Regions from separate parts of the Thalassospira indica genome, predicted to be linked through region 1. Evidence: riboswitches for the same ligand, from Rfam matches in the RefSeq annotation. Region 1 holds a riboswitch; each other region holds the start of a gene.

The links. Region 1 has a riboswitch for cobalamin ahead of DY252_RS03655 (methylmalonyl-CoA mutase family protein). Riboswitches for the same ligand answer to the same signal wherever they lie in the genome.
Region 2: linked by a shared signal. The riboswitch ahead of cobU (bifunctional adenosylcobinamide kinase/adenosylcobinamide-phosphate guanylyltransferase) and the one ahead of DY252_RS03655 (methylmalonyl-CoA mutase family protein) in region 1 are both predicted to bind cobalamin.
Region 3: linked by a shared signal. The riboswitch ahead of DY252_RS18125 (ABC transporter substrate-binding protein) and the one ahead of DY252_RS03655 (methylmalonyl-CoA mutase family protein) in region 1 are both predicted to bind cobalamin.

Annotation. Positions count from the first base shown of each region.
Region 1 covers NZ_CP031555.1:741,133-745,265, reverse strand. Annotated here, with positions in the region: gene DY252_RS03670 (Lrp/AsnC family transcriptional regulator) at 1-452, opposite strand, end outside; gene phhA (phenylalanine 4-monooxygenase) at 593-1,492, shown strand; gene DY252_RS03660 (response regulator) at 1,551-1,973, opposite strand; cobalamin riboswitch at 2,286-2,437, shown strand; gene DY252_RS03655 (methylmalonyl-CoA mutase family protein) at 2,561-4,133, shown strand, end outside.
Region 2 covers NZ_CP031555.1:181,235-185,367, reverse strand. Annotated here, with positions in the region: gene DY252_RS00855 (histidine phosphatase family protein) at 1-223, shown strand, start outside; gene DY252_RS00850 (hypothetical protein) at 235-873, opposite strand; cobalamin riboswitch at 1,160-1,350, shown strand; gene cobU (bifunctional adenosylcobinamide kinase/adenosylcobinamide-phosphate guanylyltransferase) at 1,409-1,948, shown strand; gene cobW (cobalamin biosynthesis protein CobW) at 1,983-3,023, shown strand; gene cobN (cobaltochelatase subunit CobN) at 3,123-4,133, shown strand, end outside.
Region 3 covers NZ_CP031555.1:3,854,179-3,858,311, reverse strand. Annotated here, with positions in the region: gene DY252_RS18130 (OpgD/OpgG family glucan biosynthesis protein) at 1-1,086, opposite strand, end outside; cobalamin riboswitch at 1,259-1,461, shown strand; gene DY252_RS18125 (ABC transporter substrate-binding protein) at 1,688-2,713, shown strand; gene DY252_RS18120 (FecCD family ABC transporter permease) at 2,754-3,830, shown strand; gene DY252_RS18115 (ABC transporter ATP-binding protein) at 3,827-4,133, shown strand, end outside.

The DNA.
Region 1 (4,133 bases):
GTCAGGTTCTTGTATTCCTTCAAAACCAGACTTGATTGCACATCGCGCACATTGGACATTGAAAGCAACTGATGGGTGACAAAATCGCCAAAGCTTTCGATATCGCGCGCCACGGACACCAGCAGAAAATCCTGCCGCCCCGTCATCGCCCAGCAAGACAGGATTTCCGGCAGATCATTCATCGCGCGGGCGAAATCCTCCGCCCCCTGTTCGGTATGGCTTTGCAAGCGGACCTGAATGGTTGCCAGCACACCGAAACCAAGCTTCTTGCGATCAAGGAGTGCGACCTGACGTTTGATGACCCCGGAGGCTTCGAGTTGTTTGACCCGACGCAAACAGGGCGATGGTGACATGCCGACCATTTCCGCCAGTTGAACATTGCTGATCGCGGCGTCCTTTTGCAGGGCCTGCAGTATCCGGATATCGGTCGCGCTTAGCGTCACGTCAGTCATTTTAAACCCCAAATCAAACCAAAAAGGTCACAATATACACATCATAACCGATTTGGACGCCTTATTGGCCAGAAAATGACATTAGAGTTGATGTAAAATGATCCTTGTAAATCGGCAATAGAACCCGAAAGAGGACGGCCATGAATCAGGGAAACGATCTGCGTGGCGATTACAGCCACATCAATGACGACTACACCATCGATCAGGACTGGAGCACATATACCGAAGCCGAGCACGAGCTATGGCGCAAACTTTATGACCGCCAGTCGCGCATTTTGCCCGGATATGCTGCCGAGGATTACATTCGCAATCTGATGAAACTTGATGCGGCGGATCAGATTCCGCATTTCGGCCGGGTCAGCGAGAAGCTTCATGCGGCGACCGGTTGGCATCTTGTGGCTGTTCCGGGCCTGGTGCCTGATGATGTGTTTTTTGACCATCTTGCCAATCGTCGGTTCCCGGTCACCGTGTGGCTGCGCAAGCCCGAGGAAATGGATTATCTGGTCGAACCCGACATCTTCCATGACTTTTTTGGTCATGTGCCGATGCTCTATGACCCGACCTTTGCCGATTATCTGGCGGCCTATGGCGCCAAGGGCCCAGAGGCAATTGCTAAGGGCGGCCTGAAACAGCTGGCGCGGATGTATTGGTATATGGTCGAGTTTGGCCTGATCATGACCCCGCATGGTTTGCGCGCCTATGGGGCGGGCATGTTGTCATCGCAAACCGAAACCATCTATTCGGTCACCGATCCCACGCCAAACCGGGTGGCGTTCGAGCTTGAACGGGTCATGGGCACGGATTATGCGATTGATGATTTCCAGAAAACCTATTTCGTGCTGGAAAGTTACGATCAGTTGTTTGACGCGATGAATGTGCCACTGGCGCCGATCTATGATCGGCTTGCCAAGAAGCCTGCGATTGATCCAGCAACCACCTTGTCGACAGATCGGCTTTATCATGTGCACGGGGCCGCAGACAGCATCATTTCTCTGGGCGAGGAGCCCCACAGGCCCCACAGACAACAACGCCCTGCATAAGGCAGGGCGTGGTGATCCGTTCAGGATTGATCAAGGCAGGGCTGGTCTCCCAGCACCGCTAGCAGGCACTGATGGAATGACCCAGCACCCGATTGAGTTGCTCAAGCACCACTTTCGGGCTGGCGTCCTTGCTGATGAAATCGGCCGCCCCAAGCGCATCGGCTTGTGCGCGGGTGTCGGCGTCATAATGGGCCGAGAAGAAGAAAACCGGCACATTCTGGCTGTTGGGATAGCGGCGGCGAATTTCGCAGAACGCTTCAAAGCCGCTCATACCCGGCATTTCAATATCAAGGATGATGGCACGGGGATAAAGCCCGTCCAGCTGATCAATCAGATCATCGGCACAATCAAAACCGGCCACGTCATATCCTGCCCGACGCAACACTGTTTCAAGGGCTGCCTTGGCGCTGGGACTGTCGTCGGCGAACGCAACCAGTCCATCAGGACAGAATTGCGACGGCAAAGCGCTGAGCGCGTTCATGGATGGTGATACTCCGAGTTTTGAGACAAGCCCAAATTGCCAGACGAAAATGTCAAATTGGTTAAACCCGCCAAATTTCTGCCACGCAATGTTCCGGCTTCACCCCGGCTTTGCACTTTTACCGCGAAAGTATAAGGCCGCAATGATCGCGGCCACGCATCGCACACACAGCAAGCAAGCCAACAAAACTCAATGTCTGCGAAGACATAACGTTACGGAAACCTGATCTATAAGGGGGCTTATTCGCCTAAATAGGTATTTCCATGCCTATTTACGGAATTAGGGACAGGTGCTATAAACCGCCATGTCGCGAATGTGACCGGAAAACATGGTCGGGAATCCGGTGCGGCCCTGCCTTACGGCGTTATGGCCAAGCCCGGAACTGCCCCCGCAACTGTAAGTGCAGAGCCATTTTTCAAGGCTTTTGCGCGAGTCAGGATACCGATGATGTTTTCTTGGTACGAAATGGGCCGGGCGGGGTGTACCGGGTACTGGGAATCCGTAGTAGAATAAAATTTGGAAGCGTTCCGTGCCCCGACCCATATGGAGTCGCAGACAGGCCGGAGCCAACCAAGCCGGGAGAAACCATGTCCGACCCGCTAAAGCTCGCATCAGAATTTCCATCCGCTGATTATGCAAGTTGGCGCAAGCTTGCCGAAGAGGCGCTTAAAGGCGCGCCGTTCGAAAAGAAACTTGTGACAAACACGCTTGATGGTTTTGCCGTTCAGCCGATCTATACCAGCGACGATCAGGATGATGCGACCCGGTTAATCCACGAAGTTCTGAATGCCACGGTCGAGCCGCGCGAAACTGTCACCGGTTGGGACATCCGCCAGCTGCACACCCATCCCGATCCCAAGGCCACCAACGCTGCGATCCTTGAAGACCTTGAAAATGGCGCGACCTCGGTCACGCTCAAGCTTGATGCCGCCGCACGGAACGGCCGGGAAATCAGTTCTGCCGAGGTTGGTGTTGATGGCATCGCCATTCATTGTCTGGCGGATCTCGATGCCGCCCTTGAAGACGTTTATACCAACCTTGCCACCATCGGGCTTGATGCCGGTGCGGCAGGTGTTCCGGCAGCTGTCCTGTTGGCTGCCCATATTGCAAATTCCGAGGGTGCCGACGAAGCAGCACCGGCCTTTAACATGGATCCGATTGGCACCTTGGCTGCGACCGGCAACCTGCCCTGCGGGGCACAGGATGCGGTTGATCACGCAGCCAATGTTGCGGTTGAGCTGATTGATCTGTTCCCGCTGGCGACCGCGATTTCGGTCAATGGGGCCCCTTACTATAATGCCGGTGCCACCGATGGTCAGGAACTCGCATGCCTTCTGGCAAGCGGGGTGACATATCTTCGCGCCCTGACCAATACCGGAATGGCGGTTGATCAGGCCGCTGGTGCAATGGTGTTTAACGTCGCCATCGGCACCGACTTCTTTGCCGGGATCGCCAAGCTGCGCGCCCTTCGCATGATGTGGAGCCGCATCCTTTCGGCATCGGGTGCCGAGGATGCGACAATCACCATCAATGCGGTGTCGGCCGAAATGGCGATGACCAAGGTTGATCCGTGGGTCAATATGCTGCGCACCACGGTAACCAGCTTTGCCGCCGGTCTTGGCGGGGCAGACAGTGTGACCTGCCTGCCCTATGACCATTTGATTGGCCTGCCTGATGGCTTTGCACGCCGCATTGCGCGCAACACCCAACTGATCCTGCAGGAAGAAAGCAACGTGCACCGGGTCATCGATCCGGCGGGCGGTTCGTGGTTCATTGAAAACCTGACCAAGGAACTGGCGAAAACGGCCTGGTCGAAATTCCAGTCGCTTGAAAAATCGGGCGGCATTCTGAGCGCGCTTGCCAATGGCAGCCTGAAAACCGAGATCGAAACCATCAGGAACGCACGTGAAAAACGCCTGTCGACGCGCCGTGATCCGCTGACCGGTGTTTCGGAATTCCCCAATATCACCGAAGCCAAGGTTGAATGCGAAACACCCGACCTTGAGGCAATCGTTGCTGATGCCAAGTGCCGCCAGACCAAGTTTGATGGCACGGTCGGTACAACACTTGCCTCCATGATTGAGGCCGCACGCAACGGGGCCACCATCGGCCATATGTTTACCGATCTTTATGGCACCAGTGCTTCGACCCGTATCGGTG
Region 2 (4,133 bases), 560 kb from region 1:
CGGGCCGGTCTTTGATCAATTAAACAGCGATTGGGCCGGTAAGGACATTGTGGCGATCGTGCATGGCGGTACCGTGCGCGCCCTTCTGGCGAATGCGTTGGGCTTATCCCTTGAAACAGCACTGGCATTTCATGTTGATACGCTGGGTTTGACCACGCTTGAATATATTGACGGGGTCGAAGAGCCGGGCTGGCGCGTAAACGGGGTTAATCAGCGCTTCTAAGGCGGCTGTCCTCAGGCGGATGCCAGTTCGATATCTGATGCCATGTCATCAAGGGCATGTTCTGCCAGATAGCGGTCAACCATATCCGGGTTCAGATCATGTTTTTCGCAGATGTCGAAAACATCGCGCAGATAGGCCTGATAATAGGGCACCGGACGGCTGCGTGATTTACTGCGCAGTTTGGCAACATTCGGGAAATCACCGGCAAAGGATGCGTTTTCAATTACCTGGATGATGGTGTCATCAATGATGGCAGCCGGCATCCCGCAATAAGTTTTGCCGCAGGCCGACAACATCTTGCTGGCAGTCGGAACAGAAATGCCCGGCTGGGAAAGCAGCTCGTTCAACTCGTCCTGTCCGAAATCCGAGATCGACATCAGGGTAACCAGGGTCGGCATATCGCGCACAAGCAAGGACAGCGCATTGACGCGAATGCCGCGTTCATGGGACCAGATGATGGTTGCGATTACACCCTTTGAGGCATCTTCGGCAAAGATGTCACGCACATCGCGGCGTGCCAGAGTGATCTCGCCATCGGTTGCGTGCTGTTCAAGAAAATCCTGAAATGACCGATCAGGACTGTTCAGACGGTCCAGCAATCCCAGCCACATGTCCTTGCGAGACGATGTGGTCCAGGTTGGCGCGTTCATCTGTCGGATTTTGGATAGGTGAGAACGTATTGCCATTGGTCGTGAAAAATCCAGATTACCCCAAGAGTTTCGGTGCAGTATTTCCTGCAGCCAGCCGGGTGATGTGTCTATATCCCGGGTTTTCGCCAGATTGCGGATTGTTCCGTCTCTAGTTCCAGCACAACGGTTTGATGTTGGCTGAAATGGTATGACCTCTCAAGCAGACAATTCTTACAAATACTGACCTTCCGATTAGGGTGGGGTGGTAAGGAAGGGTTAAGTGCCGAGAATGACCTTTGGCATTTTTGGCAAACCTGCTAGGTTCGGCGCATCGTTCGGTGATGGGAAATCGGTGCAAGGCCGATGCTGCCCCCGCAACTGTATCGGGTTGGGAGATCCGGGTCGGTGCCAACGCGCCAGACCAGCCACCGGGAAACCGGGAAGGCGGATCGCTTTCATGCCTGCAGCCAGGAAACCTGCCGAAGGTGTCACTATTCTTTAGGTGGTGACGACGCAATCGGGCCTCGGTGGGAGGCCATGGCGAGGAAGAAACGGGATGACCCAGACTTTACCCCCTGACGGCCCCTCTGGCGGCACGCATCTGATCCTTGGTGGGGCGCGATCCGGCAAAAGCCGGTTTGCCGAAAACATCATCAATCAGGCGGGCGGTGGCACATATATCGCAACCGGGCGTGCCTGGGATGACGAAATGGCCAACCGCATAGATATTCACAAACAATCACGCGGCGATCTTTGGCAGACACTCGAGGAACCGGTCGAGCTTTGTTCGGCGCTGCAGACCTGTAATGTCACAGGTGGCAAGCCGGTTCTGGTTGATTGTCTGACCTTGTGGCTGACCAACCTGATGCTTGAAGACCGCGACATTGATGCCGAGATCGCAGCTCTTTGCGATCTGGTGCCGACCCTTGATGTGCCGGTGCTGCTTGTCTCAAACGAGGTTGGCTTTGGCATCGTGCCGGAAAATGCGATGGCGCGGGCCTTTCGCGATCACGCCGGACGCCTGCATCAACGCATTGCCGAGATTGCAGACAAAGTCACCCTTGTGGTGGCCGGCATTCCGATGCAGGTCAAATAGTAACATAAAGAATTGAATTTTAAGGATTTCAGAAATGGCACAATTGGGCAAAATCCCGGCAACCGTCATTACCGGTTTTCTGGGCGCCGGCAAAACAACCATGATCCGCAACATGCTGGAAAATGCCAATGGCAAACGCATTGCGCTGATCATCAATGAATTCGGCGATCTGGGTGTTGATCGCGGCATTATCAATGGCTGTGGCATCGAAGGCTGCGAAGAGGATGATGTTGTTGAGCTGGCCAATGGTTGTATCTGCTGCACCGTGGCTGATGACTTCCTGCCTACCATCCAGGGGCTGATTGATCGTGATACACCGCCTGATCATATCGTAATCGAAACATCTGGTCTTGCCCTGCCAAAACCTTTGGTGAAGGCGTTTAGCTGGCCGGAAGTCCGTTCGCGCGTAACCGTCGATGGTGTGGTGGCTGTCCTTGATGGCGCAGCGCTTCGTGATGGTCTGTTTGCCCATGATCATCATGCGGTACAGGCGCAGCGCGAGGCAGATGACAACCTTGATCATGAAAGCCCGCTTGAAGAACTGTTCGAAGAACAACTTCACTGTGCCGACATGGTTGTTCTGAACAAGACGGATCTTCTGACCGATGCTGAACGCAGCAAGGTCGAAGCCGATATCCGCACAGAGCTGAAAAAGCCGTCGGTCAAGATTATCGCGACCGAACATTCCCGGGTTGAAAATGCCATCCTGCTTGGTCTGGGGGCAGCAGCCGAGGATGACCTTGATAGTCGTCCAAGCCATCATGACGATGGTCACGAACATGACCATGATGATTTCGACAGTTTTGTCGTTTCGCTTGATGCGATCAGTGATCCGGCCAACCTTGAAAAGCGCCTGATTGATGTCGTGCGTCAGTTCGATGTGCTGCGCATCAAGGGGTTCCTGGATGTGCCGGGTAAACCGATGCGCCATGTGGTTCAGGGGGTTGGTGAACGTTTTCAGCGCTATTTCGACCGTCCGTGGGCCGATGGTGAAACCCGCCGGTCGGAACTGGTGGTGATTGGCCTGCATGGTCTGGATCGCGCTGCGATCGAGGCCGCCATCAAGGCCGCCTGATCCAAGTTAATCTGACCAAGCTCACCTGAAACCGGATGCTAAAAATCATCCGGTTTCAGCCTGTTTAAAGACCAAACTCACAAGGATACGGATCCCGCGATGCATCTATTGGCAGCCCAGCCCGGAATGGTCACGGATGGCAGTGAGGCCGTCGACCTTGGACAACAACCCGGCGATGTGGTGATCCTGTCTGCGGCCGAGTCTGAGCTGGCCTGTCTTGCCGGGGCGCAAGCGCGGCTGGTCGATGCATTTGGCGACGCGACACCTTCCTTACGTCTGGCAAGTTTGCTGCAGCTTGGCCACAACATGTCGGTCGATCTTTATATCGACGATGTACTTTCCGATGCCAAATTCATCATCGTGCGCATTCTGGGCGGGCGCGGTTATTGGGATTATGGCATCGAACAACTGGTTGCGCTTGCACGTGCCAAGGACATTCCTTTGGTTCTGTTGCCCGGTGATGATCAACCCGATGCAGAGCTTTTGACGCTCTCGACCGTTAAGGGGCGCGAATATCAGAACATCTGGCGCTACTTGATCGAGGGCGGACCGCAAAATTCCGAGAATTTACTTCGTCTTACATACGAAAAGTTAAATTCAAACGTGAATTGGAACTGGTCACCGGCGGCCCCGCTGGTCAAGGCCGGGGGCTATTGGCCCGGCAAGGCGCAGGCAAGCCTTGATGAAATCCGGGTTAACTGGATTGAAAATCAACCGGTTACGCCGATTGTCTTCTATCGTTCACTGGTACAGGCCGCCAACCTCGATGTTATTGACGCGCTGGTTGAGGAACTTTGTGCCAATGGTCTGAATCCATTGCCGGTTTTTGTTGCCAGCCTCAAGGATCCGGTGGCAGCCGCCTTGGTCGAGGACTGGCTGGCCGAAACCAGTGCAGATTTGATCCTCAATACCACCGGCTTTGCGATATCTGTTCCGGGTTCAGAACGAAAAAACGGTCCGTTTGATGCGGTGGATGCGCCGGTGTTTCAGGTGGTGCTTTCTGGTGGGGGCGAGGAAGCCTGGCGCGAAGGTGTCAATGGCTTGGCCGCACGCGATATTGCGATGAATGTTGCCCTGCCAGAGGTCGACGGCCGTATCCTTGCGCGCGCG
Region 3 (4,133 bases), 1.6 Mb from region 1:
CTGCGGTTCGACCCACAGGCTGGGGCGGCGGTGATAACGCACACCATCCAGATAGTTCTTCACATCGCGATCGCGCTGCATCAGACCAAAGCCACGCGGGTTATTGTCGCCAAACGCCGATGCACGGATGGTTTCCGGGTTATTGAGCTGTCGCCAGATGCGTTCGCCGCCGCCGGTCCAAAGCTCCAGCCCGTCGCTGTCATGCACTTCCGGGCGCCAGTCAAAGCGGAACGATTTGTTCTGTTCGGAATACCAGAACATGCTGGTCAGCGGTGCGATGCCAAGCCGTTCGATGTCTTTGCGCAAAAACAGATGTTTTTCGACATCCATCGTCACCCCTTCGCCGCGATAAAGCAGGAATTTATAAGCCCCCGTGATGCTGGGCCCATCCAGCAGGGCATAGACCGTGACCGGGTCTTCGGGGTTTTTGGCCGGTTCGATAAAGAATTGACGGAAATCGGGGAATTCTTCGGGAACCGAGGTCGCCGTATTGACCGCAATGCCGCGCGCCGACAGGCCATATTGGCCTTCATCGCCAATGGCGCGGAAGTACGATGCGCCAAGAAACGCCGCCCAGTCCTGGGTTTTCCAGTCATCGCGCGCCTGATTTTCATGCAGGCGGAAACCGGCAAAGCCGCTATTGGCAGGCAACTGGCGGGCAATGCTGTCTTCAGGCATGTCAAAGTAATCGGGCTTATAGATCACTTCGCGTGCCTGTCCGTTTTCCAAAAGGTACATATGCACCGGTTTGGCGAAATACATACCCAGATGGAAGAAGGTCAGCGGATAGGTGCCTGATCCATCGGAAAACGGCGAATGGTCGCGTTTGTAATGCAGCTTGCCATGGGTGTCGTAATCGATCTTGCCGACAATTTCCGGGTTTGGCGCAATGGGTGCTTCATATGCCGATGCGGCCATGGATTTGGCGCGTGCAATCAGATCGGCAAAATCAAACGGCTGTGCCGAACCCAGATCAAGGCCGTCGACATCTGCCAAAGCATGCTGATAGATCGACATTCCCGGCAGGATAAGACCGGCTGCCGCGATGGATTTCAAAAAGCGTCTGCGTTCAACAGAAGTCGTCATGTTCATCACATTCCTGTGGTTTGAGGTGTCGGGAAAGCATACCCGGCAGTGTGGAGGTAATCGGGATGAAACATGGCAAATTCAAGGTCGTATCAATTGCTTTTTATGCATGGAGGCGCAGCGTTAATGCCACTGGTGGTCTGCCAATTTCCTTGACCGTGTTTTTGGTTTAATCTAACCGTGACGTGTCGGTATCCGAATATCGGATAAAGGGAATTCGAGATGGGCCGAATATGGGCTCATTAACCGAAGCTGCCCCCGCAACTGTAGGCGGCGAGCATTTTTCTGACCAATGCCACTGGGATCAACCCGGGAAGGCCAGGGAAAATGCGTTGACCCGTAAGCCAGGAGACCTGCCGACACGAAGACGACGGACCGGGCGGGGTGCCCCGGAGAATGTCGGTACGTGTCTTGGCCCAACAGTTTAGCCCAGGTTTTCTAAGCTTTAAGGCCGACATCTTCCGCCATCTCCTGACACTTTTGCCAGTCCATTGACAGCAGCAAAGGTGATGTTATGTTATAACATAACATTTGACGATGTGTTGGAGCTGGATCATCCAAAACGGTCCCGGATCAGCGCATCAGCAAGAGGGAACTAAAAGTGATCAATCACGATAAACGTGTACTGGCGGTCGGGGTGTTTGCCGCTGGTCTTATTTCATCTGTTTCATTTGCGTCCGCAACCGAATATCCGCTGAGTATCGAGAACTGCGGCACTATGTTGCAATTTGATGCGGCCCCGGAACGCGTGGTTTCGCTGGGCCAAAGCACGACCGAAATTCTTTATTTGCTGGGGCTGGCCGACAAGGTCAAGGGCACGGGTGTCTGGTTTGGCCCGGTGATGGATGAATTCAAGGACGTCAACGCATCTGTGCCGCGTCTGGCCGACAATGATCCGGGGTTCGAAACCGTTGTCGCGCAAAAGCCGCAACTGGTTGCCACCCAGTATCAGTGGCATGTCGGGCCCAAGGGCACCGTCGGCACCACCGAACAGTTCAACGAATTGTCCATTCCGGTCTACACAGCACCTGCTGATTGTGTGGGCAAGGACAATGCCGGTGGCGGTGACGGGGTGCGTCACGAAGGCTTCACCATGGATCTGATTTATCGCGAGATTTCCGATTTTGCGCAAATCTTTGATGTGGAAGATCGCGGCGACGCGCTGATTGCAAGCCTGAAGGAACGTCAGGAAAGCTCATTGGCGCGTGTGACGGCAAGCGGCCATGACAATGTTTCCGCTGTCTTCTGGTTCTCCAGCCCCGAAATCAACAGAGATCCCTATGTGGCCGGTAAAAACGGCGCCGCGGGCTATATCGCCGGTAAACTTGGTGTTCGCAACATCATCGACAGCAATGAAGAATGGCCAACAGTTGGCTGGGAAACCATCGCGCGCGCAAACCCTGATATCATCGTGATCGGTAAAATGGGACGTCGGCGTTTTCCGGCTGATGACTGGCAGGTCAAGATGGACTTCCTGAAAACCGATCCGGTAGCAAGTCAGATGAAGGCGGTGCGCAATGGCAATATCGTGGTGATGGACGCCCAGTCGATGGATCCGACCATCCGCCTGATCAATGGTATTGAAACACTTGCCGAAGCGGTCGAAAGACTGAGCGCTTCGAACTGACCTGCACTGCCAAAGGCGCCTGATATGCCCGGAGAATTCAATGTTTGAAACAACGCCAGTGCAGCAGCCGGTTCAGCCACCTCGGCAATCGCTGGCGGGGCGGGCATATCTTGTGCGGGCCGGTGTCAGTCTTGGCGCCCTGGTTTTGCTTGTTGGCGTCATCGCGATGGCCGCGGCCAAGGGGGAAACACACATTCCCCTTGGCACCGTGCTTCAGACCATTGCCAATCATCTTTGGCAGGCGGGCTATGACGTTGATCCGATTGATGCCGGGATCATCTGGAATTACCGGATATCGCGCGCCATGGTGGCGGCGGCCTGCGGCGCGTCCCTTGCGCTATCGGGCGCAGTGTTGCAGGCGCTTTTGCGCAATAGTCTGGCGGATCCCTATTTGTTGGGGATTTCGGCCGGGGCATCGACCGGTGCGGTCAGTGTTGCCATTCTGGGGTTCGGGGCAGGCATGGTTTCCCTGTCACTTGGCGCCTTTGTCGGCGCGCTGGTGGCATTCGGGTTTGTTGCCCTTTTGGCCATTCCGGCCGGGCGCGGGGCAGGTGCGATCATTCTTGCCGGGGTCGCGGGATCGCAACTTTTTAACGCGTTAACGTCATTCATCGTGACCAAGGCCGCCACGGCGGACGAGGCACGCGGGGTGATGTTCTGGTTGCTTGGTAATTTAAGTGGCGTGCGTTGGCCCGATGTCTATCTTGCACTCCCGGTGGCCGTTATTGGCTTGCTGGTTTGCCTTTGGTATTCGCGGGCGCTCGATGCCTTTACCTTTGGAGTGGAATCGGCGGCATCCCTTGGTGTGCCGGTGCGCCGGGTTTATGTGGTGTTGATTGCCATTGCCGCATCGATGACGGCCGTCATGGTCACTATTGTCGGGTCCATCGGCTTTGTCGGGTTGGTCATTCCCCATGCCGCGCGGTTCTTTGTCGGGACACGGCATGGCTTTCTGTTGCCGGCATCTGCCCTGATCGGGGCGGTGTTCCTTGTGGCGGCCGATATTGTATCGCGCATCATTCTTGATGGTCAGGTCCTGCCCATCGGGGTGATCACGGCCCTGATCGGTGCACCGGCCTTTGCGATCATCCTGTGTCATGGGCGGGTATTGCGATGAGCCTTGAATTACGCAATGTCGGCTGGAATGCCGGATTCAAAAAAATCATCAGCGACGTGTCGCTTCGGGTGACACGTGGCGAGTTTCTTGGCGTGATCGGGCCAAACGGGTCGGGCAAAACCAGCATGATGTCGGTTCTGGGCGGCATTCGTGCACCCTCGACCGGGCAGGCGTTGCTGGGGGATCAGCCGATGAAGAAAATCGGTCGGCGCAACCTTGCCCGTCATATAGGTTTTGTCGAACAACAGGCCGACACCATCGACCGCATTACCGTGCGCGATGCCGTCGCGCTTGGTCGAACGC